Regions from separate parts of the Lysinibacillus sp. NPDC096382 genome, predicted to be linked through region 1. Evidence: riboswitches for the same ligand, from Rfam matches in the RefSeq annotation. Region 1 holds a riboswitch; each other region holds the start of a gene.
The links. A riboswitch is a leader RNA that binds a small molecule or an ion and turns the genes downstream of it on or off. The one in region 1 is predicted to bind thiamine pyrophosphate.
Positions count from the first base shown of each region.

Region 1 (3,286 bases):
TAATTAATTCGGGTAACTATGGAATTCCAGTTGCACAAATGATTTTTGTGGCTCAGCCGATTGGCGTAGCGATTCAGGTCATTCTCGTTATATTTCAAAATATGACGACCTATACTTACGGCTTGTACAATTTAATTTCTTCAACAAAATCGGGCATGTCTATTGTGAAAGACTTCCTCAAAATGCCCATTATTCATGCACTTATTATTGGTGTGGCAATGAACTATTTTACTATCGCTATTCCGCAGTTTGTAAGAATTCCGATAGACCATGTGGCAGATGGCTTTATCGCTGTAGCATTAATAACTTTAGGGACGCAACTATCGCAACTTGAAATTAAATCCATGTTCAATAAGATAGTATTCATTAGCTGTTTTACACGACTAGTCATAGGGCCAGCCGTTGCATTGCTAATCATTTTTGCGCTTGGTCTTGATGGTGTCGTGGCACAATCACTTTTTATAGCTAGTTCGTTCCCGACATCGCGAAATAGTTCTAGTCTTGCATTAGAATATGACGTAGAATCGGCAACTGCTGCACAAACAGTTTTATTTTCAACGATTGTGAGCTGTATTACAGTGACGATTGTGATTTATGTGGCGGAACTGTTGTTTACTTAACAGTTTGGTGCTATTCGGAATAAAAAAGATTATTGTCAAAACGTGAGGTTGATTTCCGTTCCGGCTGGGCGCTTTGTCGCTGACGCTTCGCTTTCGCACAGTTAAAACATTTGTCGCTGACGCTTCGCTTTCGCACAGAGCAGAGCTTCCTGGGGGCGTCCGATGAGCCACTCGCGCTGCTCGCTCCAGGGTCTCATCTGTGACGCTGATCCCCGAGGAGTCGCCCAGCCTCCACTCCAATCAACCTATATGCATGGCTTACGTTTAAACTTCTTTCAGTAGAAGTCTCCCATCTCTATAGGTTGTAAGATACAATTCGGGTTTAAGTTACTTTTCAGTGGTGTCCAAGCATCAGCTGAACACGGATCGATAAGGAATTAATATAGATGCAGGCCTAAGCACAATGCCGAATCCAGATGCAATTATGCCGAGGCATAATTGATCAATTGCTGTCGCCAACTTTTGATGATAAGCAAAAAAAACAAATGAAGCTTCCATCTCTTAACAATATCTGCTACACTATCATCAAACTTAATAGCATTAACTAGGGGAGTCTGATGAGTCAGGCTGAGAGGGAAACGCATAGAGGTTTCTTGACCCTTTGGACCTGATCTGGCTCATACCAGCGTGGGAAAGTTAACCATTATTGCACTCAATGTATTTGCAATAACTATACCTTTACATTCTTAGCCGGATCCAAAATTTTTTGGATTCGGCTTTTGTCTTTATTGGGGTGAGCTAGATTCGGTCCTTGTATAAATATAAAAGGGGGCGAAGTAGTTTATGACAACAGTTAGCGACAAGAATATTACGATTATGTCTAGTTTTGAAGGAAGTAAAAAAGTTTACGTAGAAGGTTCTCGACCAGATATTTTAGTGCCAATGCGTGAAATTGCTCTAAGTCCAACGACAGGAAGCTTTGGTGAAGAGGAAAATGCACCAGTACGTGTTTATGATACGAGCGGCCCGTATACTGATCCTGCGTATAAGGTGGACATTACGAAAGGATTGCCAGCTTTATGTAGTGCATGGATCAAAAAACGAGGTGACGTTGAAGAATACGAAGGGCGTACTATCAAGCCAGAAGATAATGGATTCCGCAAAGCTGATGATCCACGAATAAGTGAAAATATTTTTCCGTATTTATCCAAAAAGCCTTTGCGTGCGAAGAAAGGTAAAAATGTAACGCAGCTTCACTATGCACGAAAGGGAATTATTACTCCAGAAATGGAATTTGTAGCGATACGCGAAAATATGGACCCAGAATTTGTGCGCTCAGAGATCGCGGCAGGACGTGCTATTTTGCCATCTAATATTAATCACCCTGAGGCAGAGCCGATGATTATTGGACGTAACTTCCACGTAAAAATAAACGCCAATATTGGAAATTCAGCGGTGTCATCCTCTATTGCAGAAGAGGTAGAAAAAATGACGTGGGCTACACGCTGGGGTGCTGATAACATTATGGATTTATCTACTGGTAAGCATATTCATACGACACGTGAATGGATTATTCGTAACGCCGCGGTGCCAGTGGGAACGGTGCCGATTTATCAAGCGCTAGAAAAAGTAAATGGAGTGGCAGAAGATTTAACATGGGAGGTGTATCGTGATACGTTAATCGAACAGGCTGAGCAAGGTGTTGATTACTTCACGATTCATGCAGGGGTATTGCTACGCTATGTGCCATTAACGGCTAATCGTGTAACAGGCATAGTGTCTCGAGGAGGCTCGATTATGGCGCAGTGGTGTTTATATCACCATCAAGAGAGCTTCTTATATACTCATTTTGAAGAGATCTGCGAAATTATGAAAACCTATGATGTTGCCTTCTCTTTAGGTGATGGTTTACGTCCTGGTTCTATTGCAGATGCAAATGATGAGGCTCAATTTGCAGAGCTAGAAACGCTAGGGGAATTAACGCAAATTGCCTGGGAGCATGATGTACAGGTGATGGTAGAAGGACCAGGGCATGTACCAATGCATCTTATTAAAGAAAATATGGATAAACAGTTAGAGGTGTGTAAGGAAGCTCCTTTCTATACTTTAGGACCGTTGACAACAGATATTGCCCCTGGTTACGACCATATTACATCGGCTATTGGTGCTGCAATGATAGGGTGGTATGGTACGGCAATGCTATGTTATGTGACGCCAAAAGAGCATCTCGGCCTACCAAATCGTGACGATGTTCGTGTAGGGGTTATTACGTATAAAATTGCTGCACATGCTGCCGATTTAGCGAAAGGGCATCCGGGAGCACAGCAGCGTGACGATGCGCTATCTAAGGCACGATTTGAATTCCGCTGGCGCGATCAATTCAATCTTTCGTTAGATCCAGAGCGTGCAGTTGAATACCATGATGAAACATTGCCTGCAGAAGGGGCAAAAACTGCGCACTTTTGTTCAATGTGTGGACCTAAGTTTTGTAGTATGAGAATCTCACAGGATATTCGTAATTATGCAAAAGAGAGTGACTTAAATACGACTGAAGCAATCCACAAAGGTATGAAGGAGAAAGCAGAGGAATTTAAACGGGCAGGCAGTCAAATTTATCAATAATTAGTAAAGCAGGCTTGTGTCAAATTAGGCACAAGCCTTATTAGTTTCATCGGACGCCCCCAGAAAAGCGCCCTGTCGGAACGGAAATCAACCACACATTATGG
Region 1 is NZ_JBIWFC010000018.1:13,710-16,995, reverse strand. It holds gene ACIQZA_RS20020 (AEC family transporter) at 1-620, shown strand, start outside; TPP riboswitch at 1,157-1,271, shown strand; gene thiC (phosphomethylpyrimidine synthase ThiC) at 1,404-3,182, shown strand.

Region 2 (3,286 bases), on a different contig from region 1:
TTGAAGAAGCAAATACACTAAAACATATAGAGAAGATCAACATTCCTGTAACAAGAGTCCAGCGCTCACTGCACTCAAAGGAAGTAATGGTTTCTTAGGTTCTTGGCCTGTAATAGTGTCAAAAAGGGAATCATCTATTTACCATGTAGATCAAAAATTGAATTTCCTAATTTTATAGAGTATGGGTGTAGGATGGAGAAGGTTTAAGTATTAGAGATAGGTCCGAATAATCTAAGGGCTTGTCTCGTTATATCCTTCCATACCATGTTTGTATATTCATCAATAAACGTTAAACGCATTCCGTTTAAGATGGATAAGTACGACTCAGCAATTAATGAAGGTGATTCTTCATAAAAGTAACCAAGCATTTGCCCAGCTTCAATAACTGGATAAATACAGTCTATAAATAATTTTACAAAATCATCTAGTTCTTTAAAAAGCTTTGGAAATCGATCAGGTCTTGCAAGATCCTGTTGAATTAAACGTAGGTATTCACTTCTCGTTGCAAAAAGTTGCACATGACAATCTATCATTTCCTTAATTACTTCAAGAGGATCACTTTTAAAGTGTTCATCTATTTCAATAAAATATGGTTTGATTTCCTCCAGGGGCTCCAATATTGCCGATTCATAAAGCTCTTCTTTGGAATTAAAATACGTAAATACGGTGCCAAAACTAACTCCTGCTTCCTTTGCTATGTCCGCTACTTTGGTCTCTGCAAAACCATTCTCACTATATAATTTAATTGCGGCGTTTAGAATGGCAAATCTTTTTCTTTTCTTTTTTTCATCATTAGTAAGTCTAGGTTCCATTTAGATTCTCCGTTGAAGGGTTTTGTGTATGTTTACCTAGCACTCCCGAAGATGATTTTTACAAAGAAAAGGACATTGCGGTTATTCAACAAAAGGAATTGAAGGAAGGCATGGAGCTTTAAAATTAAATTAGCAGCGCTTTCGGCAAATAGAGCCTTGTCATTTCCGGATAGATATGGGTATAATAATCACGAAAAGTTCATATGGAAAGAATGTAGGGGGGCTGGTGTTGCCAGCTGAGATTGTGTCCGATAGACACTGACCCTTTGAACCTGATTTGGCTCGTACCAGCGTAGGGAACATCTATTCAAAAAGAAAGTTTTTGATATTGATTGTAAAACGTCTGGGAGGAATCCTGGGCGTTTTTTGTTTTCAGACTTTTGTTGTATACACAGACCGTGAACGCTTTCTTCTGGTAAAGACATTCATTCATGAACATTTCACACTACTTACTTGGAGGATTGAGCATGAAAAAATGGTTATTGGTCCTAATGGCTGCACTTTTCACATTAGTGGGCTGTAGCGAAAAAGAGGCTAAAAAGGATACTAAAGGATTAACAAAAGTATCGGTTGTCCTAGATTGGGCACCGAACACAAATCATACCGGTTTATATGTAGCGGAAAAACTTGGCTTCTTTAAGGAACAGGGCTTAGATGTAGATATAATATTACCAGGCGAAGCGGGAGCAGATCAGCTTGTGGCGTCTGGCAAGGCTCAGTTTGGCGTAAGTTATCAGGAAGGGATTACACAGGCACGTGTGCAAGATGTACCTTTAGTATCGATCGCGGCGATTATTCAACATAATACTTCTGGCTTCGCATCCATTGCATCAAAAGGCATTACTTCACCGAAGGATTTTGAAGGTAAAACATACGGTGGCTGGGGGGCGCCACTTGAAAAGGCAGTACTGCAATCACTAATGCAAACAAAAAATGCAGATATTAATAAATTAGATATTGTCAATGCAGGCGATATAGATTTCTTCACAATGATGAAAAAAGATATTGATTTTGCGTGGATTTATTATGCATGGACAGGTATAGAAGCAGAACTGCGTGGCGAAAAACTGAACATGCTATATTTAACAGATTATAGTGATCAGTTAGATTATTACACACCTGTACTTGCTACAAATGAAAAAATGATTAAAGATAATCCTGAAACGGTAAAAGCATTTGTCGCTGCTACAGCAAAGGGCTATGAATATGCGATAAAACACCCTAATGAAGCGGCAAATATTTTACTAGAAGCAGTACCTGATTTAGATAAAAACCTTGTGCATAAAAGTCAGGAATGGCTAGCAGATAAATATCAAGATGACGCTGCACAATGGGGCGAGCAAAAGCTAGCTGTCTGGGGAAATTACGCGAAATGGATGGCGGACAACAAAGTTTTAGAGGGCGAATTTAACGCAAAACAAGCATATACAAACGACTTTTTACCGAAAAAGGAGACAAAGTAACATGGCAAACTCATTAATAAGTGTACAAATTATCCCGAAAACTGAAACATATGAGGATGTGATCCCGTTTGTCGATGCAGCGATTACGGTTATCGACGCATCAGGGGTGAAATATGAAGTTCATCCATTAGAAACGACAATGGAAGGTGAGCTATCGACTTTACTACAAATCATTGAAAAAATGAATGACAAGATGATTGAGCTTGGTGCTATTAATGTCATTACGCAAGTGAAAATTTTATATCAGCCATCTGGTATTACAATGAATACACTAACGGAGAAATACAAGTAATGAGGCAGGCTTTCAAACAAGGAAGGACGATAATTTTTATCGCCTTCCTCTTATTCATATGGGAACTTATTGTCCGTTTTGCAGACGTACCACATTGGCTATTGCCTACACCAAGTGCCATTTTGAAAGAAGGCTTTCAATCGTATAAGACGTTTGTGCCACATGCTATAGCGACTGTTCAATTAGCATTTCTAGGCCTTGCCATTGGAATAGTGTGTGGACTAACGGTTGCTGTGCTATTACATCGTTTTACGTTTGTGCGGGAGCTATTTTATCCTATTCTTATTATGTCACAAAATGTCCCGGTGCTCGTTCTAGCACCGCTCTTAATTATTTGGTTTGGCTTTGGTTTATTGCCAAAGCTCATTATTATTTGTCTGGTGTGCTTTTTCCCGATTGTTATTTCGGCAATGGATGGCTTCCGTCAAACCTCACCTGAGCTGAAACATTATTTTGAAATGATTGGGGCAACTAAATCACAAACCTTTTGGAAACTTGAATGGCCATATGCGTACCCGTCGATTTTTTCAGGCATTAAGATTGCGGCGACGTATAGTGTTATGGGAGCTGTCATTGCAGAATGGTTAGGTGCGAAAATGGGGATTGGCGTCTATATGACATTGGCGCAATCATCATTTCGAACGGATCGCGTGTTTGTAGCGATTTTTGCCATCATTTTTTTAAGTTTACTATTATTTAGTGCTATTCGATTATTAGAA
Region 2 is NZ_JBIWFC010000002.1:125,406-128,691, forward strand. It holds gene ACIQZA_RS04375 (TetR/AcrR family transcriptional regulator) at 204-812, opposite strand; TPP riboswitch at 1,019-1,128, shown strand; gene ACIQZA_RS04380 (ABC transporter substrate-binding protein) at 1,280-2,275, shown strand; gene ACIQZA_RS04385 (thiamine-binding protein) at 2,277-2,567, shown strand; gene ACIQZA_RS04390 (ABC transporter permease) at 2,567-3,286, shown strand, end outside.
Region 2: linked by a shared signal. The riboswitch ahead of ACIQZA_RS04380 (ABC transporter substrate-binding protein) and the one ahead of thiC (phosphomethylpyrimidine synthase ThiC) in region 1 are both predicted to bind thiamine pyrophosphate.

Region 3 (3,286 bases), on a different contig from region 1:
CTAGAATGACCGCAGAAATAGCGAAACAGGCTTTTGAGGAATTAAAGCTGAAAATGGATGAAAAGCGCGAGCAATTTTCAGTGAGTATGAAGGAAGCAGGCTTTGAAAGCTATGATGAATTTGCTACTGGGAAGCGTAGCGCGTTGCAAATAGAAGCTTTACGGAAATCTTGCAATGAATATGCACTACAAATCCACACATTACAAGTACAAATTACTGAGGGAGAGAAGCATCTTAAAGGGCAAGAGAAGCAAGATTTAACGACCATGGAAGAAAAGTTAGAGATGCTTCGTGTCACATATGAGGAAGCTTTTAAAGTATTGCAACAAATGGAAGGATTTGCGAAGGCTTGTGCAGACTTTATCAAAAAAGTTGAGGAGACCGAACAGGAGATTCATTTACTTGAAAAAGAAGCGGGGCGAGTAAAGGAGCTCTATGCAATGTTAAATGGACAGAATGTGAAAAAGCTGTCTTTTGAGCGTTATATTCAAATCAATTATTTAGATAAAATAACAGAGGCGGCAAATGTTCGACTTTATCATTTATCCAACGGTCAATTTGAGCTACGACGTTCAGATCGCTTAGAAAAGCATGCCAAGCAAAGTGGGCTAGGACTAGATGTGTATGATGCTTATACAGATCAATTACGAGATGTGAAAACATTATCAGGGGGAGAAAAGTTTAATGCGTCTCTAAGTCTTGCCCTTGGGATGGCAGATGTCATACAAAGCTTTCAAGGTAATATCCGTATCGAAACGATGTTTATTGATGAGGGCTTCGGTTCTCTCGATGAAGAAGCATTAAATAAGGCGATTGATACGCTTATTGATTTACAAGATTCCGGACGTATGATTGGAGTCATTTCTCACGTTGCAGAGTTAAAAGCTACAATGCCTGCTGTGTTGCATGTCGAAAAAGCAATGAACGGTCATAGTCAAACATATTTTGAAGTGAAATAACAAAGAGGCGTATCTCTGTTTGTTGGAAATACGCCTTGTTGTTATTTTTTTTTAGTTACGTTAGGATTTGTTCCTTTTTTTGCAGCGATTACTTTTTTGACAATTGGGATAACGATAGGTGCTAATTTTACAGCGGTTTTAACAACTTTAGATACTTTCACAAAATAACAGCTCCTTAAGTACTATGTGTTCAAGGAGAGGTTAAGATGAAACTTATCGGATCACCCGAACTGCTTGAATAATATTCCAAATAACGACTCCTAATGAAACGAGAATATAAATTGCGAATGAAGCAAACCAAATGATAAGAAAATTATTACTATCTGAATTTAGATCAAAATTAGTGTTGAATGATAAAGTTGAGAAAATAAAGACTGCAAAGAAAATTATTCCGAATGCGACTGGGATTAAATGTGATATTAGTGCTCGAATAGAGTGCCTCTTTACGTCGCTATCTTTTGTCACAAAGTAAACGACTAATGGCACAATAAAGGGTGCAAATAAAATACTGAGATAACTAAAGGCAGATAAAATTTTTTGGTTCTCCATAGTAGTACCTCCTTTTTTAATATTTACGCATGAAAAACGATAAAGTTTCAAAAAAAAAAATGTGGAAGAGGTTGTAATCATAACAGTGTTTGCGTACAATGAGGTTGTTCAATAAAATTAAGATGTACGACCACAAGGGGAGCTGATGATGTCAGCTGAGACTGGGCACGTAATGCCTTGACTCTTCGAACCTGTAAGTTAACACTTGCGTAGGGATTGTGGATAGAAACCGACACTTTTACGATGTGAGGCTCTGTCCTGGCATCGTTTTTTATTTTTTTGATGCCAGATAGGGACATATTTGCCAACTGATTTCTATTCCTGCTCTTGTATCCTACATCGGAACAAAGGAGAGAATATTATGGACAATAAAAAACTGTTAATGCTTGTGGAGATTGCGATATTCGCTGCGATTGGCCTTGTGCTCGATCAGGTTTCCTTTAAAGTATGGGCACAAGGCGGCTCTGTTAGTCTAGTGATGGTACCAATAATTTTAATAGCATTCCGCTGGGGCCTTATTCCAGGCATGACAACCGGTTTACTCATTGGTGTAATGCAAACAATGTTTGGTGCTACAATTGTGCATTGGCTACAAGGAACACTTGATTATGGTGTTGCCTTTACAGTAGTGGGCTTAGCGGCCGTTGTACGTCGACCGGTGCTTGAGGCTGCAAAAAATTTAAACAAAAAGAAAATGGCGCTTTATATTATTTTAGGAACTGTATTAGCAGGTTTTTTACGCTATGCAGCACATACCATTGGTGGCGCTGTATTTTTCGCAGAGTATGCAGGCGATCAAAATGCGTGGATTTATTCAATCATCTATAATGGAACATATATGCTACCAGCAACGATTTTAACAGCGATTGTCGGTGTTCTGCTATTTACGGCAGCACCTCAATTAATGCAACGAAAATCATAACTATTATGCCCTTCACATGAGTGAAGGGTTTTTGTTTTGGCTGTTTTCGAAAAGATTGTTGCTATTCAACTAACGGAGCAGTTTACTTCCAATGTGTGCCTCGTCATGCTTGAAAAAACGCCGTATTCAGGAGGGTCTAATGGGGAAGGCATTCTGCAAAAGAACTAAAGAGATAATTGTAGATGGTTTTCAATTCCACTGCGTTATTAATGAGATCCCTAGTAACAAATTTGTGAATTTTAAAGTCTATTCATCAAAAATATCATATTTTGAAGTCTTGTTTACATGGGAAGGTAGCTGGAACTTCATCCCACATAAGCCAAGCAATTGTGAACGTTTAATTAGATATGCGATTGAAAATGGGTGGGAATTTAGTGTTGAAAAGAAAACGTTTAAAATAGAACAAGGTAATCTTCTCATTGATAAATTAGGACTAACCTCACACATTTCTCATTAAGCTAACGTAGTGCTTTCCTTCAATAAGAATAGGACTTGCGTGTATGATTGAATCCCATACGCACAAGTCCTTTTGTTATGCTTTCACAACCTCTCCTGTAGCTTCACACATGGCTCTATAGCAACAATTAGACTGTTTCCCTCTGCTCCACTAACCACACTCACAGGTTCGTTAAAGGCTCGTTCAACTCTGCTTAGGTACTTGTTACTCAATTCTTGTAGCTGTCAATCTCATTTGTTGCACATTTACCATTTCTCTACCAACCCAAACTCTGCTATGTTACAATTTCGATGTAGAAAAAATTTTAAGTTAGTGAAAAAAGTGGGAGGATTTGAGTTTTGAATAGTTATTATACAGAAGATATGAACAGTTTTAATTCAGGAGATATTTTATTTAGTG
Region 3 is NZ_JBIWFC010000015.1:78,981-82,266, forward strand. It holds gene ACIQZA_RS18650 (AAA family ATPase) at 1-959, shown strand, start outside; gene ACIQZA_RS18655 (magnetosome magnetite crystal formation protein family) at 1,173-1,508, opposite strand; TPP riboswitch at 1,634-1,742, shown strand; gene thiT (energy-coupled thiamine transporter ThiT) at 1,870-2,430, shown strand; gene ACIQZA_RS18665 (hypothetical protein) at 2,570-2,887, shown strand; gene ACIQZA_RS18670 (hypothetical protein) at 3,226-3,286, shown strand, end outside.
Region 3: linked by a shared signal. The riboswitch ahead of thiT (energy-coupled thiamine transporter ThiT) and the one ahead of thiC (phosphomethylpyrimidine synthase ThiC) in region 1 are both predicted to bind thiamine pyrophosphate.